Regions from separate parts of the Mesorhizobium newzealandense genome, predicted to be linked through region 2. Evidence: riboswitches for the same ligand, from Rfam matches in the RefSeq annotation. Region 2 holds a riboswitch; each other region holds the start of a gene.

Region 1 (4,969 bases), on a different contig from region 2:
CCGTGTCGTTCCGCTCAATTTGCGGACAAACTGAAGCGCGGCGTCGCGCACCTCGTCATGGGTTGCAGGCGGATCAAAATTGAACAGGGTCTTGATGTTTCTGCACATCGTTTCCGAACCTCCTCTTCCTGAAGCCGTTTCAATCGAGACGAATTCCATCCTCGATCATGATCATGTCCAAAAACCGGTGAGGCAAAGACCATCGTTCGGGAGCATGCCTCAGTCGGCGTCGAGCGGCTCCGTTCCAACAGGCTTGCCGTCGCGCGACAGCCTGATCTTCTCGACCTTGTCCTCGGCGGCCTTCAGCAACCGGTCGCAATGTGCCTTCAGCGCCTCGCCGCGCTCGTAGATGCGGATCGATTGGTCGAGCGGCACGTCGCCACGCTCCAGATCATCGACGATCTTCTCCAGCGCGTCGAGTGCCTGTTCGAAGCTCATCGCCATGATGTCTTCGTTGGTCTCACCAGCCATCATTCATCCTTTCATCAGTCGCCCGACATGGGCGGCGACCGAAAATGCCAGTCCCTGCAGATCGTAGCCACCCTCGAGCAGGCTGACGAGCCGGTTGCCGCTGTGGCGCGTGGCGCGCTGCATCAGCTGGCCGGTCGCCCAGTCGAAATCATCCTCAGTCAGGTTGATTTCGGCCAATGGATCGCGGTGATGCGCGTCGAACCCGGCCGAAATGATGATCAGGTCCGGCGCGAAATTGTCGAGCGCCGGCAGGACCCGCGACAGGAAGGCGTCGCGGAAAACCTCGCTGCCGGTCTGCGGCGCCAACGGTGCGTTGACGATGTTGCCGGCGCCGGTCTCGCTCTTTGCCCCGGTGCCGGGATAGAGCGGCATCTGGTGCGTCGAGCAATAGAGCACCGTCGGATCGTCCCAGAAAATATCCTGCGTGCCGTTGCCGTGATGCACGTCCCAGTCGACGACGGCGACGCGCTCGACGCCATGTTTCCTCTGTGCATGGCGCGCCGCGATCGCCGCCGTGTTGAAGAGGCAGAAGCCCATGGCCGTGGTCTTTTCGGCATGGTGGCCGGGCGGCCGGGCGGCGACGAAGACATTGTCGGCGCGGCCTGTGAAAACGTCGTCCACGGCAGCGTTGGCAGCACCAATCGCCGTGATCGCCGCCTGCCAGCTCTTCGGGCTGGCGGTGGTGTCGGCATCGATGCGGGCAATGCCAGTGTCGGGAATGGATGCGCGGACGCGGGCGACGAAATCGGCGGGATGCGCGTAGAGGATGGTGGCCTCGTCGCCCTCCGGCGCCTGGACACGATCGAGCGTGGCAAAAGCCTCGTCGTCGAGCACCCGCTCGATGGCGCGCAAGCGGTCGGGCCGCTCGGGATGGCCGGGCGGCGTGATGTGCTCGAGGAAGATCGGATGGCTGTAGAGACGGGTGGTCATCACCCTAATCTAGTGACCCGGATCGACAAAGGCCATGCGCAGGCGGTTGATGACTGGGGAAAATCACGCCTGCGTCCTTTGGTTTCGCTGCAGGCATTGGCGTCGTCAGCGCTTCGGCGTAAGGTCGTGTCGCTGCCTGGTGCCCGCCGCAAGCGGGAGAATCGGGAACACGGTTAAATTCCGTGGCGTGCCCAACGCTGTGAGGGGGACCGCGCCGGTAAATGCCACTGTCGATGACGGGAAGGCACCGGACGCGGGTTGATCCCGAGCCAGAAGACCGGCCTGGCAGACATCGTCATCCGCATGGTCAGGCGGACGGCATCAGAGCGATGTGCCTCCACTTGCACGCACAAAGTACGCTTTGACAGTTGGAACTGCTGCAATCGCAAGGGGACACGCGATGCCGGAACACATGACCGCTCCAGTTGGCGACGGATTTGACCAGAGTGCGCGCGATGCGGTTTACCACGCCATGTTCACGCGGCGCGACGTCCGCAGTCATTTCCTGCCGACCGCGCTCGACGATGACGTTCTGGCGCGGCTGCTGCTTGCGGCCCATCACGCGCCCTCGGTCGGCTTCATGCAGCCGTGGAACTTCATCGTCATTCGCGACGCCGAGCGACGGCAGAAAGTGCGCGACCTGTTCCTGGCGGCGCGCGAACAGGAGTTGCCAGCCATCGCGGAAGAGCGACAGGCGCTCTACCGCAAGCTCAAGCTGGAAGGCATCTGCGAAAGCGCGCTCAACATCTGCATCACCTGCGACCGGCAGCGCTCGAAGGGTTCGCCGCTGGGGCGCTGGCACAATCCCGAGATGGACCTCTACAGCACGGTCTGCGCGGTGCAGAACTTCTGGCTGGCGGCGCGCGCCGAAGGTGTTGGTGTCGGCTGGGTCAGCATCATCGAGGCGCAAGCGTTGAAAGACCTGCTGTCAATTCCCGAGCATGTGACGCCGGTCGCCTATCTCTGCGTCGGCCGCGTCTCGGAGTTCGCGCCAAAACCGGACCTTGAAACGCATGGCTGGGGACGCCGCTTGCCGCTGCCGGAGCTGATCATGAGCGAGATTTTTTCCGGGCAAGGCGAAGTGCCGCTCAAATCGACCGTAACGCGCCTCAACGCCGTCGGCGCCGCACCGGCGACGGCGGCCGCCGCTGATCAGTGTGTCGCGCCGGCCGTACCCCAGCGCGAGCCGTCGAAGGAGGCCAGCGCCTTGTCCTTGAGCTCGCTGAACTTCGACGACGCCTCGGCCAGCCGGGCGTCCCACTCGGGATCGGGCACCTGGCCCTCGATGGTCCTGAAATAGACCTGCATCAGGCAGGCGATGGCGAAGGGTTCGATGAAGGCGGCCTTGAAGGCCCAGGCGAAGACGATGGCGAGCACGAAGGCCCAGCCGGCGAGTTGCCCGGGCATGAGGAAAAGAATGGCGCCGGCAGGCGCCAGCATCAGCAGGAAGATGACGAAGGACACCCCCCACATGATGACCGCCAGCCAGACGGCGTTCTTGACCATGGTCTGGCCGTTCTGGGCGTAGAGCACGACGCCTTGCCGCGCCGTCTCGAACGGCGAGGCTGAATTGATGCGGATGTTGTAGCCCAGGATGATCTCGTCGACATAGGTCAGAGACAGGCGGATCACCGTGTTGATGAAGGAGACCAGGCCGCCCAAGCCCGGAATTGGCAGGAAGGCGGCGATGCCGCCGATCAGGCCGGTGATGGCGCGGATGGCACCCTTGACCAGCTGGTCGACGACGAAAAGGATGTTGGCCTCGGCAAAACGCCGGGTGACGATGTCCTTGGCGTAGGCAATTTGGTCCTGGCCGTCGGGAATGTCGCGGCCGTCGATCAGATGGACCATGACGGCGATATGGCCGGCCTTGACGACGTAGAGGATGTATTCGCGGATCCAGTAGACGGCGATCGAGACGACGCCGAAACCGACCACGCCGCCCCAAAAGGCAAAGGACAGCGGGCCGTCAGGATCGGTGGAGATATGGCCGACGCCATAGCCAACGGAGGCGCCCGTACCGGTCGCAATGATGTAGGCCAGCGTGATGCCGAAATAGACGATCATGCGAAAGAGAATGAAGGGCCAGGTCCGCGTCATGATGGACACTGACCTGCCGATATCGAAATCCCACATGCCCCGAATCTCCGCTTCAGAGATGGCGCGAGAGGATGCGCTCAAACCGGCTATTGTCAATTGCGGGCAATGGCGCCGAACCGCCTATGTGGATTTCAGTTCGGCTGCGGATCGGGCTTTTTGAGCAGGCCTTCGAGCAGTTGCTTGAACGCCGTCACCACCTTCTTCGACGTCGCTTCGGGGTCGCTCGAATTGGCGATCCGTTGCGCCGCCTGACTGCTCGCCCCGTTGATCAGCCGCGAGGCGGTTTCGGGGTCGAGGCTGGGGACGACAACCCCCTCCTCCTGCAACGTCGTCAGATGGCCGGTCATTGAAGCGATGCACGCATTGGCATTCGGCCATTGTGCCGGATCCCCCAGCACGGCCGGGCCGTCCCGGAACATGATGCGCTGGATTTCCGGCTCCAACGCCATCTCGATATAGGTCGTGCATTCGTCGACGAAATGCTGCCAGCGGGTCGGCGCTCTCGACGCCACTTCGTTCACGTGCGCCGCCATCTCGCCGTCGATTTCGGCGATGACCGCCTGCAGCAATCCCTTCTTGTCGCCGAAGTGATGATAGAGTGCGCCGCGCGTCAGCCCGGCCGAGGCAGTGAAATCATCCATCGAGGCCTGGGCATAGCCGATCGTACCGAAGGCATGGCGGGCCGCCGCGATCAGCTTGGCGCGGGTCTCGGCGATCATTTCCTTGCGAGGTTTGTGCATGGCTTCTGGACCTATTAACATACGCACCGTATGCCAATTGACATACGCGGCGTATGATCTATCTAACAATCATACGCTTCGTATGTAATTGTCGAATCTGCCTTTGTCGAGGAACCGGACCATGCAAAATCCCTATTCGGAAATCTTTCGCGCTCCCGGCGCCAAGGGCTTTGCAAGCGCGGGCTTCATGGCGCGCCTGCCGATCGCCATGGCGCCAATCGGCATCGTGGCGATGCTGTCGCAGACGCGCGGCGAGTACTGGCTGGCCGGCGCCGTTTCCGCGACATTCGCGCTGGCCAACGCTTTCGTGGCGCCGCAAATATCAAGGCTCGTGGATCGCCTTGGCCAAACACGGATCGTCGTGCCAACCACCATCATCTCCGTGCTCGCTTTCGCGGTCCTGATCGCGGCAGCCAATCAGGACTGGCCGGTATGGACGCTGTTCGTCTCGGCACTGCTGGCCGCGGCCATGCCCAGCATACCGGCAATGGTGCGCGCGCGCTGGACCGAGATTTTCCGGGGGCGGCCCCAGATGAACACCGCGTTTGCCTTCGAGTCGGCGGCGGACGAGCTGGTCTACATCGCCGGGGCATCGCTGTCGGTGGGCCTGAGTGCCGCCCTGTTCCCGGAAGCCGGAATGCTCGCGAGCACGCTGTTCCTTGCCCTCGGTTCGGCGGCCTTCATCCTGCAGCGTTCGACCGAGCCGCAAGTGCGGCCGGCGGAACCGG
Region 2 (4,969 bases):
GTGAGGCCGGGATCGGTGTAGCCAAAGAATTCCAGATCCCAGGTGAAATGGTAGCTCGCCATGGCGATGAGCGCGATGCCGCGCACGATGTCGATGGCGACGATGCGCTTCGGTCGATCCTGAACGGGTGCGGTCGGTGTGTGACTCATGGTCTCGTATTCTGATTCAGCCCCGCACGACGACTATCACGGTTGCCCGGCACAAAAGAAGGCCGGGCGCTTCGGCAGATGCCGGATCAGGCGCCGCTTTAGGCCAGTGCCGGAAAGCCTTTGGCCGACTTCGCTTTTCGCCGGATAGGCGTCGGTTTCCTCTTATTGGCGCTGGGATCACCACGGCAGATTTGGCCCAGCGTTTCTGCTTTGGGGAAGCAATGTCCACCCATGTGCGCCATCCGATCTGGCTACCGGCCCTCAAGGCCGCGGATGCGCGCACCTTCGCGTCGCTCTATGCGCTCGAATCCTTTGCCCGTGCCACGGTGTCGAGCGTCATCCCGATCCAGGCCTACGAGATCCTGCATAACGAGCAGATCGTCTCGATCCTCTACACCATCGTGGCGATGCTCGGCCTGTCGGTGACGCTGTTCATGCCGATGCTGATCCGCCGCTTTGCCCGGCGCTGGGTCTACACGGCAGGCGCCTGCCTGCTGGCCATCGGCTCGCTGTTCTTCGTCACCCATACGCTCGCCGGGCAACTGGCCGGCATGCTGTGCCGGGTGATGGGCGCCAGCGCGCTGTCGATCACGCTCAACCTCTACATCATGGACCACATCCGCAAGACCGATTTCATGCAGGCCGAATCGCTGCGCATGGCGTGGTCGATGTTCGCCTGGACCGGCGGACCGACGCTCGGCATTTTCCTCTACACGCGCTTCGGCATCTATGCCGCGCATGGCGCGGTGGCGGTGTTCGCGATGGCCTTGCTGGCTCTGTTCTGGACCTACCGGCTGGGCGACAACCCGTCGATCCGCCCCGGCAAGACGCGGCCGGCCAATCCGCTCGCCAATATCGGCCGCTTCGTCGTCCAGCCCAGGTTGCGGCTGGCGTGGCTGATCGCCTTTGGCCGCTCCTGTTTCTGGACGACGTTCTTCGTCTACGGGCCGCTGTTCATGGTCATCACCGGCGAAGGCAAGCTCGCCGGCGGCCTGCTGGTTTCGGTCGGTAATGCGCTGCTGTTCATGGCCATTTTCTGGGGCAAGGCGGGCAAGCGCTTTGGTGGCCGCCGGACCATGACATTTGCTTATTTCGCCATGTCGGCCATGCTGCTGGCGGCGGGTGCGGTCGGCGAAACCGTGCCGCTGCTTACCGGCGCCTTCCTGCTCTGCGGCGCTTTCTTCACCATTGCGCTTGACGCGCTGGGCTCGACCGCCTTCATGCGCTCGGTGCGTTCCTATGAAAGGTCGCAGATGGCGGCCGTCTACCGCACCTATCTCGACTTTTCCGAGCTGACGCCGCCACTGGTCTATTCGGTGGTGCTGGCGTTCTTCGGGCTGGGCTCGGTGTTCGTCACGCTCGGCATGCTGGCGGCGATCTGCGGCTTCGTGACCTGGCGGTATCTGCCGAAATCGCTGTGATCTTCAAGGCTTGGAGGGAAGCGTTGCGTGCCGTTCGCGGACCCAGTTGTGGAAGCGGTGCAGATCATATTCCTCGGGCATCAGCACGCCGGCTTCGTGGCGCACCGAGCGCAGGCCTTTCTGGTTGACCTCACAGATACCCGCATCCTCCTCCAGCACCTGTTTGCCGAAGGCGACGATGTTGTCGATATCGGTTGCAACAAGCGCTTCGGGCGCAAACAGCCATTCGGCGACAAGCTCGGTCTGCTCGGGGCCGAGCGGCACCAGCCGCACGGTCCTGACATAGTCGACATGGCCGACGACGAACATCGACGGCAGGTTGGTGGCGTAGGTCTGGCCGGCGCTGCGCTCGGCAGGTGTCAGGCCGGCAAAGACCGGCCCGTGCGTCTGGCCGTCGCGCGACCAGGTCTCGGCGCCGGCGCGCAGGCCGCCGGAAAACTCCGGTGCGTCATTATCGGCGTGGCGAGCCCATTCGGGATCGTCGTGCCGCCCCATGAGGCCGCGGCCGTAGATCGGCACCAGCCGCGACAGGTCCTTGTGGACGCCCGGACAATGCAGGCACTCGTTGAAGTTTTCCCAGAAAATCTTCCAGTTGCAGTTCATCACCTTGCGCAGCACATGGCCGGTCACCAGCGTCTCCAGCGGCCAGTTGCCGAGATCGCTGGACGCCGGATCGAAGGATGTCTGTGCGGAGCCGGCGGCATCCTCGGCAAGATTGACGAAGACAAAGCCGCGCCACACCGAGAGTGCCACGCGATAAAGCGGGTGATCGGCCTTGTCGAAATCGTCCGGCAGCGATTTCGACGGAACGCGCACGAGATCGCCGCGCAGCGAATAGGACCAGGCATGATAGGGGCAGGTGATCAGCCGCGCCTTCAGCCGGCCTTCGCTTTCCTGGCAAAGCTGCGAACCGCGATGGCGGCAGGTGTTGTGGAAGGCGCGCAGTTCGCCGGTCTCGTCACGCAGCACGACGATTTCCTGCGTGCCGACGCGGAAGGTGCGGAAGCAAAGCGGCTGCGCAAGGTCTGCCTCGCGGCAGACGAGCAGCCAGCTTTTGTACCAGATGGCATCGAGGTCGCGCTGATAGGCATTGATGTCCCAATAGGCGGAGGACGGCAGCATCGGTTCGGCCCGGGTCAAGCCGTTATAGGGATCGCGGTCGCTGGCAATGGGCTGCATGGCTGGCTTCCTCTAGCGTTGCTAGCCGACACCCGGCCACGAGAATTGTCAATTGTTGTACCGGTGTCCGATCTTGCTTCATGCATGTCGCCCAAACCGCTCCGCACTTTTGGGCGACATGCGTTCCTGCTTATGCAGGTTGTTATTCCGAAAACCGCTTCGCACTTTTCGGCGACATGCATTGTCGGAATTTGGTTTGCCGGTCGCGGCGATTTTCCCTATAGTCGCGCTGTCGTCGGTTCCGTTTGGAGCCAAGAGGGAATGCGGTGCGGGCGAATGTCTTGCCCAATGCCGTGGCTGCCCCCGCAACTGTGTGCGGTAGTCCTCTCCATATGCCACTGAAGGTTTTTCTTCGGGAAGGTGGGGAAGGGCGCTGATCCGCGAGCCAGGAGACCTGCCGGCGACAGGAAACTGACTTCGATGCCCTCGGGTGGAGGGCGAAAGGACAAGACATGACTACCGCTTCCGTCTCCCTCGGCGCCTCCGTCTCCTCGCAGTCGCGCGTCATGCAGCTTGCGCTCGTGGCGCTGCTCGGCATCTTCGTTGTCGGTTTTGTCGGCTTCTCGCATATCGATGCGGTCCACAATGCGGCTCACGACTATCGCCATTCGATGGCGTTTCCCTGCCACTGACGAGGATTTGACATCATGAACCTGTTTCGCAACGTCGTGTTCATCGCGGCGATCGCAGGGCTCGTGGCTGGCGTCGTTCTCGCCTGCATGCAGGCCTATGCCACCGTGCCGCTGATCCTCAAGGCGGAAGTCTACGAGCAGGCCGGCGGCGGCCATCACCATGCCGCTCCGGCCGCAACGGATACCAATGCCATGAGCACAGCCGCCCCGGCGGGGAACGCCATGAGCTCTGCCGCCCCAGCGCCGGCGGAAGCAGCCGCTCCGGCAGTGGAAGACGAAGGCTGGGCGCCGGCCGACGGTTTCGAGCGTTTCGCCTTCAGCGTGGTTGCCAATATCGTCACCGGCATCGGTTTCGCACTGATCCTGGTCGCGGTTTCCGAATTCGCCGGTGGCATCGGCAACTGGCGCCAGGGCGTGTTCTGGGGCCTGGCCGGCTTTGCCGTGTTCACGCTGGCGCCTGGCCTCGGCCTCCCGCCGGAATTGCCTGCGATGCCTGCTGCCGATCTCACGCAGCGCCAGATCTGGTGGTGGGCAACCGTGGCGGCGACCGCGGCGGGTATCGGCCTGATCGCCTTCCGCAAGTCGCTGCCGCTTGTGATCCTTGCCGTCTTGCTGATCATTGCGCCGCATATTGTCGGCGCACCGCAGCCCGACAGTTTCGAGACGCCGATCCCGGAGGGTCTGCATCACCAGTTCGTGGTTGCAGTGACGGTGACCAATCTGGTGTTCTGGCTGGTGCTCGGCGCGATCGTCGGCGTGGTGCGCGGCCGCTTCACCGGCACCGCGACCAGCCTGCGCGACAGCTTTGCCTGATCGCAGCAAGCTGACCTTCATCATCGGTGGTGCGCGCTCCGGCAAGAGCGCGCACGCCGAAACCCTGGCGACGACCTTGCCGCCGCCATGGGCCTATATCGCCACGGCGCAAGCCTATGACGACGAGATGCATGAGCGCATCGTGTTGCACCGCTCGCGGCGCGGTGAAGGCTGGACGACCATCGACGCACCGCTCGATCTCGCCGGCGCGCTCGAGGCCTTGCCGGACAATCAGCCGGTGCTTGTCGACTGCCTGACACTGTGGTTGACCAATCATATGCTGGCCGAACACGACCTCGATCTGGAATGCCGTCGGCTGGTGGACGTGCTGTCGCGGCCGCGCGGGCCCTGGTTCGTGGTGTCCAATGAAGTCGGCCAAGGCATCGTGCCGGACAACGCACTGGCGCGCCGCTTCCGCGATGCCGCCGGCCGGCTCAACCAGCAGGTGGCTGCTGTCGCCGATACGGTGCTGCTGATGGTGGCGGGGCTGCCGCTCAAGGTGAAATGAGATGACCGATCCCGACGACAAGCCCATCCAAGACCGGCCCATCGAAGACCGGGACGAAGAACGCCACCGCGCCAAGATGGCCAAGCGCAAGGCGGTGCAGGACGCCGAGGTGGCGAGCAAGACGGTCGAGAAGGGGCTTCTGATCGTCAACACCGGGCCGGGCAAGGGCAAGACCACTGCCGCCTTTGGCCTGGCGCTGCGGATGCTCGGCTATGGCAAGCGTGTCGGCGTCGTCCAGTTTATCAAGGGCAAGTGGCACACCGGCGA
Region 3 (4,969 bases), on a different contig from region 2:
CGCTCCTATTCGATTGCCTCTGCGCCCAAGACGGACGGGGTGATCGAACTGGCGATCGAGAAACTCGACGATGGCGAGGTCTCTCCATTCTTCCACGAGATCGCGGCAGTTGGCGACGAAATCGAACTGCGCGGACCGCTCGGCGGGCACTTCATCTGGCCCGATGACGATGGCGGGCCACTTCTGTTGGTCGGCGGTGGCTCTGGCGTCGTGCCCTTGATGTCGATGGTCCGTCATCGCGTCGCGCGCAATTCGACGGTGCCCGTCGCTCTGGTCTTTTCAGCCCGGATCTGGGACGAAGTGATCTTTCGTGACGAGCTGATCGCCCTCGACGATCGCAAGGACGGCTTCGACCTGGTGCTGACGCTGACGCGCGAAGCCGCGCGCCGTCCAGCCGATTATTCGCGGCGGGTGGATGTCGCCATGATGGTACAATCCATGGCGCGGTTGCCCGGACCGCCTGATGTCGCCTTCGTCTGCGGCTCCAACGCCTTCGTTTCGGCCGCCGCCCGGGCGCTGATCGATGCCGGCGTTGCGGCGGAAATCATCCGCACCGAACGCTACGGAGTTTGAACGGACACGGTCCTTCCGAGAAGTTTCTCGTAGCCGCCGTTCCGAGGCTCGGCATCGCCCATCGGTCACGCCTCGATTTCGAGCGCCGAAAGCGGCTTTGAGCAACAGGCGAGGATGAAGCCGTCGTCGATCTCGTGGTCGAGGATGCCGCCATTGTGGCTCATCTCGACGGCGCCTGCGACCTTCTTCACCTTGCAGGTTCCGCACAGGCCGAACTCGCATGCGGCGGGAATCCGCACGCCGGAAGCCCGCGCCGTCTGCAGCACGGTCTGGCCGGCGACGCATTCGGCATCGACATCCGAAAGCGCGAAGCGGATCGGCGTCGCGGCTTCGACGATGACGGCGGCGCCGTCTTCCGCCGGCGACGTGAACGGTGCCGGGATCTCCTCCACGACAGGCGCCGCAAAGCTCTCCTGATGGTACTTCGTCATGTCGAAGCCGGCAGAGTCCAGCATGCCGCGCACGGCGCGCATGAAGGGATCAGGGCCGCAGCAGAAGATTTCGCGCTCGCGGAAATCGGGCGCCAGCAATGGCAGCCGGATCGCGTCGATGCGGCCCATATGTCCGAACCAGCCCTCGCGGCTCGACCGCTCCTCGATCATGAAGCCGAGCGACAGGCCGGGCATGCGGCTGCCCAGCAGTTCGAGCTCCTTGCGGAAAATGATTTCTTCGGGGCGCCGGGCGCAATTGACGAAGCCGACATCGGTCCATGGCGCGCAGTCGTTCAGCCAGCGCAGCATCGACATCATCGGCGTCACGCCGGAGCCGGCCGAAATGAACAGATACTTGGCCGCCGGGTGGCTGTGCAGCGAAAAGTCACCGGTCGGCCCATAGGCCTTCACATGCGAACCGGGCGTCAGATGGTCGAACATCCAGCGTGTGCCGATGCTGCCCGCTTGCGCCTTGATCGTCACCGCGATCGAGAACGGCCGCGATGGCGAAGACGACAGCGTGTAGGTGCGCATCAGCGGCCCATCGGCGGTCGGCAGTTCCAGCGTCACGAACTGGCCCGGCTTGTAGCGGAACCAGGTCTGGTTGTCGGAGCGGAAGGTGAAGGTCTTCACATCAGGCGCTTCGTCACTGACGCCGATCACTTCCAGCACCTGGAGCCTGTCGTTCCAGGGCGTCATCTGGTCGAGATGGCGATAGAGGCCAAGGTCCGTCATCGCATTCATCCTCTTGTCCCTTTTATTCCGTGCATGTCGTGATCCCAAAACCGCTGCGCACTCTTGGGCGACATGCACCAAAGCGCGTCGCTTCGAAACGGATTCATGCGACGCGCTTCAGGTCTTGTTTCCTTGCATGTCGTTGTCTCAAAACCAGGGGCCATTTTTGAGCGCCATGCACTAGGCAACGCTGCGCAGCGCCGGCCGGCCGCCTTCGGCAAGCCGCGGACCGATGAACGACGCGTACCATTCGACGAACTGGATTACGCCGCCCTCATGCAGCTCCGAATAGGGCCCTGGTTCGTAGGCGGGCGACAGGATGCCGAAGGCGTTTTCCTCGACGATGCGGCGGTCCTGGTCGTTGGTCTCGGTCCAGACATGGGTGAGTTCGGCGAGATCGTAGTCGACGCCTTCGACCGCATCCTTGTGGACGAGCCATTTGGTCGTCACTGCCGTTTCCGTGGCGCTGATCGGCAGCACGCGGAACGTCACCGCGTGGTCGATGAGGATGTGGTTCCATGTCGTCGGATAGTGATAGTGCATCAAGGTGCCGATCCGGTCGGCAGAGACGGTGTCGGAGAGGTTCTTCTTCACCGCCCGCTTGCCGTTCATGGTGTAGCTGACGGCGTCGCGCAGCAGCGGCGCGCGGGTGGCGCGGTACTGTCCGGCCGCATCGATGCGGAATTTGCTCGGCAGGCCGGCCGCTTCGCATTTCGCCCAGTGCGCAAGCATTTCCGGGTCGCTGTCGGCGCCCTGCACGCCGGTCACCGTCGGTGCCTCCGGGAACGTCTTGCAAAGCTCCGGGTGATTGCCGGCGCAATGGTAGCACTCGCGGTTGTTTTCCCAGACCAGCTTCCAGTTGCCCTTCTCGACAATGGTCGACTCGAACGCCACCTTGGCCTCGCGCAGCCGGTGCGGCAAAAGGTAGGGCTCGATCATCGCCCGCATCGGTGCGAAATCCGCCGGCTCCTTGGCCAGGCAGATGAAGATGTAGCCGCCGACACTTTCACAGGCGATCGGCTTCAGGCCGAACTGGCTCTTGTCGAACCCGTCTGCCATCTGCCGGGCAAACAACAGCCTTCCGTCCAGCTCATAGGTCCACTGGTGATAGGGGCAGACCAGCTTTGCCGCCGTGCCCTTGTCTGAATTGCAGACTCGGCTGCCGCGATGGCGGCAGGAATTGTGAAAGGCGTTGATATTGCCCTTCTGGTCGCGAACAAGCACGACCGGATAGTCGCCGATCTGCGCGGTAATGTAGCTGCCCGGCTTCGGCAGCTCGCAATCATGGCCGATGAACAGCCAGTCGCGATACCAGATCAGCTCCATGTCGAGCTTGAAATAGTCGGGATCGGTGTAAAAGGGCTGCTCGAGCGAGAAGCCGTTCCTGCGGCCCTGCAGCAGCCTCAGCATGTCGTTGCGCGCGTCCATGTCCTGTCCTCATAGCCAAGGACTGAACTGGTGGTGATGGAGGAAGGATCGGACGCAGGCCGGCGAAGCGCCGGACATGCACTATCCACCTCTTGACCGCCCACCGCGATCAGTCGAGTTCAAATATCTCGGGCTGGTTTCCGGGCTCTGGAGTGTCCTTGCGGACGGTCGCGACACCTTCCCAGGCGTTTGCCCAGTGGTCTCCCGTTGCGACTTGAACTCCACCACCGTTGCGGGGGCAGCGCCGGATTCTGACCGGCTTCCCAATTCTCCGCTTCGTCGTCACGAAGCGGCACCTGAGATGACATGATCTAATCACGATCGCGGGCGCGCCATCGGCATGAAAACGACATCGTATCCATGCGGCGCGACACGCATGCGAAATGCTCCGGCTGGCGATTGCGGAGCCGAAATCCGATCTCTTCGGCAGCCATAGCCGGCTGCAATCTCCTCGAATCCGACCCCTTGCCAGGGCCCAAGAAAGGTTAACGGTTTCGAAAAGTGACTATTAGCAGTCTCTAAAATCGAACCGAACGGTTCGTTTCTGTTGACGGTGCGTGCAGGACGGTGTGAACGCTGGGCCTCCGACACAGTTGGTGATCGGGGTGCCGATTTTACATAACTAATTGATATTACGAAGAAAAACAACTGGTGTAGACGCTCTTGGCACAATTTCAAGTGGCAGATTCTTGGTCCACGCGGAACAACTTCGTGATTGGAAATGGCTGGATGGCTTTCCCACATCGGGGCGGTCCGAACGACGCGATTTCATCCCAAGACACGCCGCTAGACGGACGGAAAGATACTGGAGTACCAAAAAATGAAAAAGATCATTCTCACTGCCGCCGCCCTTCTGGCCATTTCCGGCAGCGCCTTCGCTAGCGGTAGCGACCACTATGGTTCGAACGCCGCGGCGGCCACTGCTGTCGACAGCTCGCGCACCGCTTCGATCAAGAAGTCGGAACCGGCTGCTCAGACGCCTGTCCAGGGTAGCGACCGTAACCTCTTCGGCCACTAACGCCGATTCCCAGGAGGTGGCGGGCTCGCCCGCCGCCCTGGCAAAATCCAGAAATTCAAAATTCAGGAGAGCTGAAATGAACAAGATCCTTATTGCTGCCGCCGCCGTTCTGGCCATTTCCGGCAGCGCTTTCGCCGGAAGCGACAACTTTGGCTCCAACGGCGCCAACCAGCCTGCCGCCTCGGTCGACAACTCGTACACGGCTTCCACCAAGAAGTCCGAGCCGGCTGCGCAGACGCCTGTCACCCATGGCAGTGACCGCAACCTGTTCGGCAACAACTGACATCCGAAACTAGCATCCGACGGCGAGGCGGCGGGTCAACCTGCCGCCTCGAATTCGAAAATACCGGAGTATCAAAAATGAAAAAGATTGCTCTTACTGCCGCCGCTCTTCTGATTGCCGCCGGCAGCGCCTATGCCGGCAACGACAATGTTGGCGGCACCGACATCAACAAGCAGGCGACCGTCAACGTCGACGTCTCGAATACGGGCTCGATCCGCAACAGCGAATCGCCCGTCTACAAGTTGCTCAACTCGTCGGGCGACGTACAGAAGTCCGCCCCTCAGGGCAGCGACCGGAACCTCTTCGGCCGCTAACCAACAGCCGAAGCTGATCTCCAAACAGAGAGCGGCGGGCCCGTGCCCGCCGCTTTTTGCTTTTTATGCGCCTCCGATGTCCTGACCTCAGGCCGCCTTTGCTTCCGGCTGACGGAGCGAGAAGGAGTGCCCGTCGGCGTCGAAGATGTGAAGGTCGCTGGCGTCCGCGCTCAGCCGCAGCGTCGCC

What was found. A riboswitch is a leader RNA that binds a small molecule or an ion and turns the genes downstream of it on or off. The one in region 2 is predicted to bind cobalamin.
Region 1: it holds a riboswitch for cobalamin, as region 2 does, so the genes downstream of both, bluB (5,6-dimethylbenzimidazole synthase) here and ACFSOZ_RS09350 (CbtB domain-containing protein) in region 2, are expected to answer to the same signal.
Region 3: it holds a riboswitch for cobalamin, as region 2 does, so the genes downstream of both, ACFSOZ_RS21155 (aromatic ring-hydroxylating oxygenase subunit alpha) here and ACFSOZ_RS09350 (CbtB domain-containing protein) in region 2, are expected to answer to the same signal.

What each region holds. Positions count from the first base shown of each region.
Region 1 is NZ_JBHUGZ010000030.1:142,785-147,753, reverse strand. It holds gene ACFSOZ_RS34805 (DUF2277 domain-containing protein) at 1-108, opposite strand, end outside; gene ACFSOZ_RS34800 (exodeoxyribonuclease VII small subunit) at 220-471, opposite strand; gene ACFSOZ_RS34795 (histone deacetylase family protein) at 475-1,401, opposite strand; cobalamin riboswitch at 1,522-1,701, shown strand; partial or broken gene bluB (5,6-dimethylbenzimidazole synthase) at 1,802-2,461, shown strand; gene ACFSOZ_RS34785 (hypothetical protein) at 2,554-3,537, opposite strand; gene ACFSOZ_RS34780 (TetR/AcrR family transcriptional regulator) at 3,633-4,241, opposite strand; gene ACFSOZ_RS34775 (MFS transporter) at 4,363-4,969, shown strand, end outside.
Region 2 is NZ_JBHUGZ010000007.1:117,208-122,176, forward strand. It holds gene ACFSOZ_RS09335 (heparan-alpha-glucosaminide N-acetyltransferase) at 1-149, opposite strand, end outside; gene ACFSOZ_RS09340 (MFS transporter) at 371-1,570, shown strand; gene ACFSOZ_RS09345 (aromatic ring-hydroxylating oxygenase subunit alpha) at 1,574-2,749, opposite strand; cobalamin riboswitch at 2,969-3,165, shown strand; gene ACFSOZ_RS09350 (CbtB domain-containing protein) at 3,202-3,381, shown strand; gene ACFSOZ_RS09355 (CbtA family protein) at 3,397-4,194, shown strand; gene cobU (bifunctional adenosylcobinamide kinase/adenosylcobinamide-phosphate guanylyltransferase) at 4,187-4,702, shown strand; gene cobO (cob(I)yrinic acid a,c-diamide adenosyltransferase) at 4,704-4,969, shown strand, end outside.
Region 3 is NZ_JBHUGZ010000014.1:95,881-100,849, forward strand. It holds gene ACFSOZ_RS21145 (FAD-binding oxidoreductase) at 1-573, shown strand, start outside; gene ACFSOZ_RS21150 (FAD-binding oxidoreductase) at 639-1,739, opposite strand; gene ACFSOZ_RS21155 (aromatic ring-hydroxylating oxygenase subunit alpha) at 1,920-3,167, opposite strand; cobalamin riboswitch at 3,282-3,482, opposite strand; gene ACFSOZ_RS21160 (DUF680 domain-containing protein) at 3,988-4,185, shown strand; gene ACFSOZ_RS21165 (DUF680 domain-containing protein) at 4,262-4,468, shown strand; gene ACFSOZ_RS21170 (DUF680 domain-containing protein) at 4,546-4,782, shown strand; gene ACFSOZ_RS21175 (ABC transporter ATP-binding protein) at 4,870-4,969, opposite strand, start outside.